DNA from 3 places in the Gloeocapsopsis sp. IPPAS B-1203 genome. Region 1 is predicted to be linked to each of the others. Evidence: riboswitches for the same ligand, from Rfam matches in the RefSeq annotation. Region 1 holds a riboswitch; each other region holds the start of a gene.
What was found. Region 1 has a riboswitch for cyclic di-AMP ahead of CSQ79_RS17130 (hypothetical protein). Riboswitches for the same ligand answer to the same signal wherever they lie in the genome.
Positions count from the first base shown of each region.

Region 2: linked by a shared signal. The riboswitch ahead of ntrB (nitrate ABC transporter permease) and the one ahead of CSQ79_RS17130 (hypothetical protein) in region 1 are both predicted to bind cyclic di-AMP.
Region 3: linked by a shared signal. The riboswitch ahead of CSQ79_RS01270 (universal stress protein) and the one ahead of CSQ79_RS17130 (hypothetical protein) in region 1 are both predicted to bind cyclic di-AMP.

Region 1 is NZ_PEIG01000009.1:197,074-200,353, reverse strand. It holds gene CSQ79_RS17140 (hypothetical protein) at 216-1,031, shown strand; gene CSQ79_RS17135 (DUF937 domain-containing protein) at 1,057-1,602, opposite strand; gene CSQ79_RS17130 (hypothetical protein) at 1,819-2,022, opposite strand; cyclic di-AMP (ydaO/yuaA leader) riboswitch at 2,150-2,289, opposite strand; gene CSQ79_RS17125 (YcjF family protein) at 2,600-3,280, shown strand, end outside.
Region 2 is NZ_PEIG01000001.1:666,156-669,435, forward strand. It holds gene bchD (magnesium chelatase ATPase subunit D) at 1-181, opposite strand, end outside; gene CSQ79_RS02985 (sensor histidine kinase) at 314-1,537, opposite strand; cyclic di-AMP (ydaO/yuaA leader) riboswitch at 1,770-1,918, shown strand; gene ntrB (nitrate ABC transporter permease) at 2,023-2,862, shown strand; gene CSQ79_RS02995 (ABC transporter substrate-binding protein) at 2,895-3,280, shown strand, end outside.
Region 3 is NZ_PEIG01000001.1:259,548-262,827, forward strand. It holds gene CSQ79_RS01265 (pentapeptide repeat-containing protein) at 1-688, shown strand, start outside; gene CSQ79_RS01270 (universal stress protein) at 713-1,390, opposite strand; cyclic di-AMP (ydaO/yuaA leader) riboswitch at 1,489-1,665, opposite strand; gene CSQ79_RS01275 (SpoIIE family protein phosphatase) at 1,802-2,932, opposite strand; gene CSQ79_RS01280 (DUF1350 family protein) at 2,907-3,280, opposite strand, start outside.

The DNA of each region.
Region 1 (3,280 bases):
ATCTGAATTTTGATGTTTCCAACTCAAGCCGTAGAAAAATTTAATGAAAATGGTCTTCTCAGTTGACTACTTATCTTGTTATACCTGAAGTAGCACACTGCCAAATTGCCTACTTAGGCGCTGCTTACCTCGCCACCGCCCTACCTAAAACTGTATAAATGCTACAACGCTATTTCTCAGGATGGTTTCGCCCACAGCCATGCCTCAAATTGCTTATGGCTATGTTACTCATGCCGTCAACTGGAGTTACACTAATTCAGTCTGCTTCGGCTCAATCTCTTGAAGCAATCGCTTCAAGGTCCTTAAAATCTATTCCTTTAGAACAACAAACTGGCGATCAGCCTTCAGTATCAATCGATCCCCTAAATAGCCCTTATCCAGTTCCTTGGAATTGGGTGATGAAAACTTACGAGGATGTCAGTGCCCGCGAAGGTTCTGGGGTACGGTATTACCGCAGCCATTCACTACTCTCTCCTGATGGCGAGTATGCTGCTTACAGTCGCATTCAAATGCAAGTACAGCCAGAACTTTATCGTAGCCAAGTCAGCAGTGTGATGTTTTTAGAAAACTTACGCACTGGACAGCTACAAGAAGTCAAAGCCTCGTCTCCATTGGCGCTTCATTTGATGACGCAAGGAAAAGCCGCGACGCCAGGAGTTATCTCGATTTTATCTCCCATTGGTTGGTCAAAGTCAAGCGATCGCTTACTCGCACGTCAATTTGAAGGCTTCTTTAGTACTTCTGATATTTCTGATTATGCTGTTGTTTGGCATCGATATCAAAACCGGACAACAACACTTGCTCCTGCACAAGTCTTCAATAACCATGCCATGTCAATTTTATTGGGTTGGAGTCAAACTGATCCCAGTCGAGTTGTCTTTCGGGTTGGTGAGTTAGGTGATGAGCAATGGCAAATGTGGACAGTGGCAGAGAATGGGCAAACATCACTGGCAACAAGTGTAGAGCAACCTGTTGTTTTTGGTCTACGACAAATGCAACTTTGGGCGGGAGAACAAATTGCTTCCCGCTAAGATAGCAGAGGAATTCACAACTCCTTTAAAAGCGCGATTGACCAAGATAGCGTCCAGCAAGCTGCATAACATCAGCAATGTCTACTTCTCCATCGCCATTTGCATCCAAAAAAGTGTCTAGTACAGTATTTTGACTCGTTTGAGGATTGTTTGGGGCATTTTGCGCGCGGCTGCCACTTTGCAACAAATTCAGCACAATTGGCACTAAAATAGGCAACATCTGTACAATCATGTTTGGATTTAAACCTGTCCGTTGCGCGGCAAGTTGTGCTAGCTGTTGAACCTGGTTCTGAGAAAAAAGTCCAGAAACTGCTTGCGGACTTGGTGAGGCGCCACTATATTGATTTACATATGCTTGTGTTTGGTCGTAACCGTCTCTAGAACGCTTTTGTTGTAGCCCTGAACGCACAGAACTGCCTACCACAGACATAAGTGTTTGCATTGTGGAAGGATTAGTATTGTAGCTACTGCTGAGCTGCTGTACTGTGTTTAGAATGTTAGCTAGCTGTCCAGAACTTGCTTGTTGTGAAGGATTATTGATTGCACCAAGAATTTGATCGAAAAGTTTCATGGGTTTTCTCAAGTTATGGGCAAGATCAATTTTCCCTGTTCAACAAGTTGAAAACCTCTAGCTAACAGTAGAAAAATTTGAAGACATCAGAATCGGGAGTAAGAAAACGCGATCGCGCCAGCTTTCGACTTAGGAATTTATAGTTATTTACTAATTCCTCTCCTTTGTTTTGAACACCAAGCTAAAAGCTAATTGCTAACAGCCAATAGCTTGTCTTTATGACTCTGCTTGGATAGGAGACTTAGATTTTACTCGAATCAAACGGTCAATACAGGCTTGACCGTAAGCGATCGCTTCATCAATAGTTTGAAAACAGAAGGGTTCACTGTAATGGTTTCCTTCGGGATCGGTGTAGTCTACAACAATACCATTCAGCTCTTGTTTTGCAAGTAGAATCCATTGTTTGTAATAATTTTTCATGCCTTACCTCTGTTTACTTGTAGCGGTGGACGAGGTGGGTCAAAATGTTCGCAAATACACACAACTATATTGTCAGTGATATTTACTGGGAGAACCCTAGGACACTTGGCTTGAAGCTGACGTCCAAAGGTACTCCTTCCATTGCCTACGAAGTTAGCTGACGGGCTAAGACTGGAAGGTGTCTCTCTCATCGACTGAGATTTGCCCCAAAATTTGGTTCCTCCGTTCTTTAACCGCAAGCGGTTGAAGATTAGGCTGCCCACTAAGTTGCTGATAAGTAATACTTGCATATTTGATTCTCAAGCTAATAACTCATCAGTTATGGGTAATATAGCGGAATGTTTTCTACTACGCAATCCTCCTAAATAGATATCGACGCTCTAGGAGATGGAAGCCCAAAGCATTAAGCTTATAGTGATATCTGTGTAAGACTTTTACGCAATATTAAGTTTTACTAATATCTGAAAATACAGCGATCGCAATGTGTGGCGTTTCTATTTGCTGTATTCCTGCTGGCGCATTCAAGTTAATAGCAAGCAGACTAAGATCAAAAGCATCTCTTTGTCATTCCTCTGAAATGCCTTTTCCACGCATTGTCATGCTGCTTGTCGCCCTAATTGTTGTTTTAGGGCTATTACTGTGGTTATTTGCTAGCTTGTCACAGTTGTTGTGGCAACTGTCTTACACTTCACCGCTACTTGCGGATGTGTTGCTATTTTTGATTATTGCTTTGGTAGTATTGCTGATTGGTGTAGTCATTTACTACATTGCAATCGTACAAAGAGGCGAACAGCGATCGCGGCGACGGGCACAACGCCAAATTCGGATTCCTGAAGAACGTACTGATGCAGCCGAAGAAAACCTACGTGCCATCCAACAACAACTGACACAAATTCAAGACGAAGTGGCACGTCAAGCATTGTTAGAGCGATCGCGGGAAATTGAAGCAAGTTTGTCGCGTAGGGCGTTGCAAGTCGTTGTCTTTGGAACAGGTTCAGCAGGCAAAACTTCGCTTGTCAATGCTATTTTTGGGCGGATTGTTGGACAAGTTGCTGCACCAATGGGGACAACACAAGAAGGGCAAACTTACAGCTTGCGGCTCAAAGGAATGGAACGCAAGATTTTAATTACCGATACACCAGGAATTTTAGAAGCAGGAGTTGCAGGAACCGAACGCGAACGCTTAGCACGACAATTGGCGACAGAAGCCGATTTATTATTGTTTGTTGTTGATAATGATTTGCGACGTTCTGAATAC
Region 2 (3,280 bases), on a different contig from region 1:
AAAGTGCGTGAAGTGCGCGCGCCATAACTGATTTTGCCGTACCGCGACGACCTGCGATCGCGACTCCTCCTAATCCTGGATCGACGGCTGCAAGTAGCAGTGCCAATTTTATTGCTTCTTGACCAACAACAGCGGTTAATGGAAAGGCTGTCATGGTTGAGGAGGAATTGAGTACAGGCATTGTTTTTACTAAAAAGGGATCAAAGGTCAGAGGTCAGGGGTGATTTTCTAATCTTAGAATGAGACTGCTTAGAGCTTGAATGCTTTTTTAGCTTGCACATTTTTTTTGCAGAGACGGAAACATTCAATAATACTATTTTGACGCTGATCTGTAATCCCCGATCCCTGACCTCTCATTAACTTCTACCGGTAAGATTACCGTGAATGTTGAACCAATTCCAATTTGGGAAACAAGTTCGATTTCACCCTGTAGGAGTTTGACTAAGCGAGAAACAATTGCGAGTCCTAAACCTGTGCTATCTGGTAAGTGGGATTTTGGAATGTCGTCGATGCGATAGTAGGGTTCAAAAATTCGTGGTTGATCTTCTGGGGCAATACCTATACCAGTATCACTGACTGCGATCGCCCATTTATCTGCTAATGAATTACATCTTACGGTTACGCTTCCTGATGGCGTGTAACGAATGGCATTACTCACAAGATTTGTCACAATTTGCTGAAAACGTAATGCGTCAGTGATCACTTCTAGTGGCGCATCTGCTAAGTCTGCAGTGATTTGTAAGTTTTTCGCTTGCGCCATTGGTTGTAACATATCTAGCACATCTTGAATCACAGCACATACATCGGTCGGTGCAGGATGTAGTGTCATTTTCCCTGCTTCATATCGCGATATCTCTAGCGCATCATTAATCAAACGCAGCAAATGTCTACCGTTACGCAATACGCGCTCAATATGTTCGATATTTTTATAGTTATCTTTGATGTCCGTTTTATTTTGGAGACGGATAAACAAATCTGAATAACCAATAATTGAGGTTAAAGGATTTTTTAACTCATGAGCAAGGTGAGAAAAATTCTCTTGATTTGCTCGAATTAAGCGGGTGAGTTCTTGATTGTGTAGTGTTAATTGCGATTGAAGGTGCTGTAATTCGCGCAGTCGTTCCTCTACATAACTTTGAAAACAACGAGCGATCGCATCATCGACAACTGCATCTATAAGGCGAAACACTCGAATAACTTCTGTTGACGAGACTTGCTGTAAATCTGGTTCTAATGCTGAGAAAATTGCTCGTCTTAGTAAGCGATACTCGCGGGCAATTTCGCTTGGGTCAAAACCTTCTTCCGCACGGTGAATGCCGTGTACTAAACTTGCCTCAATCAGGGTTTGAATATCATCCTCTGTCGTTTTTGATAGCACTGTAGCCATTGCTTCGAGCACATGAGGTACGTGATTGCGTATTGCTGTGTAGCACATACCTTCAGCACTTTCAATCTGCCGATCTCGGCGTACAGCTTCTATCCAGTTATCGATAATTGTGTTGCTTTTATCAAGCAGTATTTGGCTAAAATCAAACATTTTGGCAGCGTTGGCACAACGCAATAAAGCAAGTCTACTTGTTTTAAATTAGTGTAATTATGAAGCGATCGCCCACTGAATTATTTACGCGAGCCTGATTCATGCTTTGTGGCGATTGTACAGCGCAGTGCTAGATGCGATCGCAACTTTTAAGGTTCACCCTGAAAATCCTTAAGACGTAACGAATCTTGATATTGTGGCAACCCTGTGCTATAGTAGTAAAAATTTATCATGAGTAAGTCAGCCTAATCTAGTATCTCGCCTTGCAAGGTGAGTCTAGAGCGGAGGAACCAAAGTTTTGGGGCGTATCTGTTAAGTGCAGAGGGATAACTCTCTATCCTAGCCCGTCAGCTAACTTCGTAGGCATTGAGAGGAGACTGAAGAGTTAGCATTTCTATTACTACTAATAGTTTGCTCTCGTCAGTATTCCTAGCTAGTAACGCACATAGTTTTTTGTGCCTGCTTTTAATCCTGAGGGGAGTTTAATAGTGTTTAACCTGATTGCTGTTTTAGCAGTTGCAGGACACAGTACCTGGAAAAAAGTACGACCTATTGTAGTGCGGGATGCTGTTTTACTTCCTGCTGCTGGTTTCTTAGGAGTGATTATTCTGTGGTGGTTTATTGCCACTTTCTTAACCAACTTAATGCCTACCCCAGTTGAGGCACTCATCGCCAATTTAGACTACATTTTGAACCCATTTTACCGACGGGGACCAGGGAATTTAGGACTTGGTTGGTTGTTACTGGCAAGTTTAAGACGGGTATTAATTGGTTTTGGACTAGGTGCTTTAGTCGCCATACCGATTGGTTTTCTGATTGGGATGTCTCAGCAAGCCTTGCTAGCACTCAATCCTTTAATTCAAATTTTCAAACCTGTATCGCCACTCGCATGGCTACCTATTTCGCTTGCTATCTTTAATTTAGCCGATCCCTCTGCTATTTTTGTCATCTTCATCACTTCACTATGGCCCACAATTATCAATACAGCTTTGGGAGTTTCTAGCGTTAATAAAGACTATATCGATGTAGCACGAGTATTGGAAATGCCGCGTTGGCGACAGATTACCAAAATTATTTTACCTGCGAGTTTGCCTTACATTTTTACAGGTTTAAGAATCAGTCTCGGCATTGCATGGCTTGTAATTGTTGCTGTAGAAATGCTTACAGGTGGTGTTGGTATTGGCTTTTTTGTTTGGGATGAATGGAGTCGCCTCAATTTAAGTTCAGTCTTCCTAGCTGTATTAGTTATTGGCTTAACAGGATTGGTGCTTGATTATGCTGTAGGCAAAATTCAGGAATTGATAACGCATCGCCCGAAAAGTTAGGAACTATTAATTATTGACGACTAATTGCTGATATGAATTATACCGACAAGAACTATTGGAGTCGGCGCAGCTTTCTTTTAGGAATGGGTGCGACAGTAGGTAGTGCGGCATTATCTGCGTGTGCTATTAATGCTAATCGCGCACCTCAAGGACTATCTACTGCTGCTTTGGCAGTGGAACAAGTCGTCGATCCACAAACATTAGAAAAACCTAACCTTACTGTAGGATACGTCCCTGTCAATGATTGTGCGCCGTTTGCGGTGGCATGGGAAAAAGGTTTTTTTCGCAAGTATGGTTTAAATGTCACACTCAGTCGTGAGGCAAGCTGGGGTACATCTCGCGATGGTATTATATTTGGTCGCCTTGATGCTTCTCCTGTTGTCTGTGGCGCAGTGACAAATGCCCGTACCGGTGCGGA
Region 3 (3,280 bases), on a different contig from region 1:
ACAACGCTTACTTCAATTTACTGATTGGTTCTCACCAAAGCAAAACGTTATCTTATTCGACACACCAACTGCAGCTAATGAAATTGCTTTTATGTTGGGCGGCGAGTGGGATGGATGCAACGGTATCGTCATGAATAAATGTGATGAGGTTGCTGTCAATACTGCTGCTAGCTTAATCCAAGCACAATGGTGCTATTCTGGAGCAGAAGTAACTTATCTCACTCGATTGACTGCTAACGAGTTGCTACGACGCTATCAAGCCGGTGAAAAAAACTTTACTAATGCGAACTTAAGGGGTGTAACCATCACTTCTAACACATTGGTTGCAATCAATCTAAGTTGGGCAAAGTTGAGCGGTTCTAACCTTTGGCAAACCAACCTGAGCTATGCTGATTTAACTGCAGCAGATTTCACAAATGCTGATTTAGGTTTGACAAACTTGAGTAAAACAACTTTGTCAATGTGCAACTTAACAAGAGTAAACCTATCGCAAGCAAATCTCAAAGAGTCTAATTTATATCGTGCTTGCCTGAAAGATGCTGACCTCACACAAGCAGATCTTACAGGCGCAAATTTAACTTTAGCAGATCTTACAGGTGCAAACTTGAGTCAAGCTAAGCTAACTCTTGCAAATTTGGAAGGTGCTAAGGTTGTTGAAACTGAACTAGCAAAAGCTGAATTGTTGTGATGAGTGAGTTGTAAAGTCAACTTGTTAGTGAACACCAGCAAGTACTTTTCCTGTAGCAAAGTCTATACCTAGTACAGCACACGGAAAATTAGAACCAAGTTGCTGAACGATTAAATGATTTGCTGAGTTGCAACCTAAAAACAGCAAAGATGCATTTTCTGACTCTACAACTGCTTTGAGTTCTGAAGCAACGTTACCAAACCGCAGATGAGCAACAAGAGAACCCCGCCATTCTGCTGCAAGGCTCTTGGCTTGCCATAAAATTAAGTCAGCTTGTTCAAATAAATCTGGTGATGCGATGCGTGGCTGTAATAGTAGCATTTCTGAATGTTGTGTCGCATTCGACCGAGAACCTCTGTTGGCTACGTGAGCTAATTCTCGCGAAATACTCTCACTATATAACCTGCTTAGATCAAAACTAGGAGAAATTGGGCAATGGCGATGCTGAGTGTGTTCTTCTAGAACATACACTACGTGAACAGTAACTTGCTTTTGAGTTGCTAGGCGAGTTTGATGAGCAATCCACAAGGTTAGATCCAGTGCTGTTTGACTATTTGGAGAACTGTTATAACCCACAACCAAGTCAACCGACTTAGTGGTTTCCTGAATTTGCGATGCATCTGGTGCTAGCAGCATCATTCTTTCTATGACATTCGTTTCTGTTGCGCTTTGTAGGCGCGCTAACATTGGCTTGATGTTCATTCGCTAGATACCTTATGTCGAAAGCAGGTACAAAAAAACGAGCAGTACGAGCCTCAGACACTGAACGAGATACAAGTCATTGTAGAAATGCTTGCTCTTCAGTCTCCTCTCGATGCCTACGAAGTTAGCTGACGGGCTAGGACTGAGAGATGTCCTTCTGCTTTAATCTTTGGTTTTATCAAAATGATTAAAGCTCAATTTTAGATACGCCCCAGATTTTGGTTCCTCCGTTCTAGCCTTCTCTTAATTAATTTAAAATACAACTTTAAGAAGATTCTAGATTAGGCTGACTTACTCAAATTCACTAAATTCTACCATTGATTATTGTACCAAGCAACGTCTTGATTTTGTTTTCTAAATTAAGAAAAACTTATGTATTCAAAGGCTTTTTGAATTAACATTATTTATTCTTTAATTGTCAAATCTAATTTGAAGAATCGATAAATCATCCTCAAAGCTATCTTGAGAATTTATCTGGCTTAACTGAGATAAAATGTTGTCTAAATCACAATTACCTGCGGCATGATCAGCGCTGAGTAAATCAATAAAATGATCGAGCTGCCAAATTGAACCGTCAGCCAAATGCAGCTCATATACTCCATCGCTAAAAATATAAAGCGTACTCGACTCAGGGATCTGAAAAAACTTATCTTTGTAGTTGGTATCAGGAAACATACCAATAGGAATACTTGGAGTATCGAGTTTCGTTATTTGCAACGCAGGTGTTTCTGAGAATAAAACAGCAGGTGGATGTCCAGCATTAGCATAAATAAGTTGACGATTCACTCGGTTGTAAACTCCATACCAAATCGTAAAGTACTTAGAGTTTTGAGTGGTCATTTGAAAAGTATTGTTTAAGGCTCTCAGGACATCAGTCGGTTGATAATAATTAATGCCATCGAGAGCGCGAGAACGTAACATATTGAGTACTGAAATGGAAGGAAGTGTAGCTCCGAGTCCGTGTCCAGCAGTATCAAGTAGATAAATAGCTAAATAGTCAGGATCTAGCCAGTAGTAATCGAAGCAATCTCCACCCAGTCTTTGGGAAGGAATAAATCGAGAATTAATAGTCAGTGGTTCTTTGAGTTGTGGGGGAAGTAGCGATCGCACATAATCTGCGGCTTCACCTAATTCTGCTTCTAGCAATTGCTTTTGTTTTTGTAAATCCCGACTCATTTGGTGCAAGCGTAATCCAGCACGTACCCGCGCGGTAAGTTCATTTTGGTCAATTGGCTTGGTAATAAAATCATCTGCACCAGCATTAAGCGCTTGAACGCAATCAGCTACAGAATCTAAATCTGTCAGAAAAATAAAAAATACTAGCGATATCGGTTCAGCTTTAATTTTGCGACAAACATCTAGCCCACAGGTTTGCTGAATCATCCAATCGCAAATAACTAAACCAGGATACAACTGGCGTGCTAATGTAACTCCATCTTCACCATTATTAGTGACAACAACTTGATGGCCTTGATTTTCTAGTGCCCTTGAAAGCACGATCTGTACTGTCGGGTCATCATCGATTACTAAGATTAGAGACATGGGAAAAAGGATTGAGCCACAACACAATAGTGCGTTTTAGTTGATTTAAATCGCGATAGATTTCCTGCTTAAACCACTGTCCCATCGCATCAAATGGTGTAAAGTTTGTTCCAGTTTGCCACCTCACATCTTGACCTAAAGGTGTTGTATGACTTCCTGGCAATGTTTGTAAAGTAACCATATCAGGAAAGCGCTGTTGTAACAGCTGATTTAAAGCAGTCGATTGGTCAATTGTGTCATTAGTAAACTGAATCAGCAAATTGCGACGAACACGATAGCGATCGCGAACTAAGTTAGTTGTCTCCACAGGAGAAGGTGTAAATTCTACCGTAAACGTAGGAGTAAACT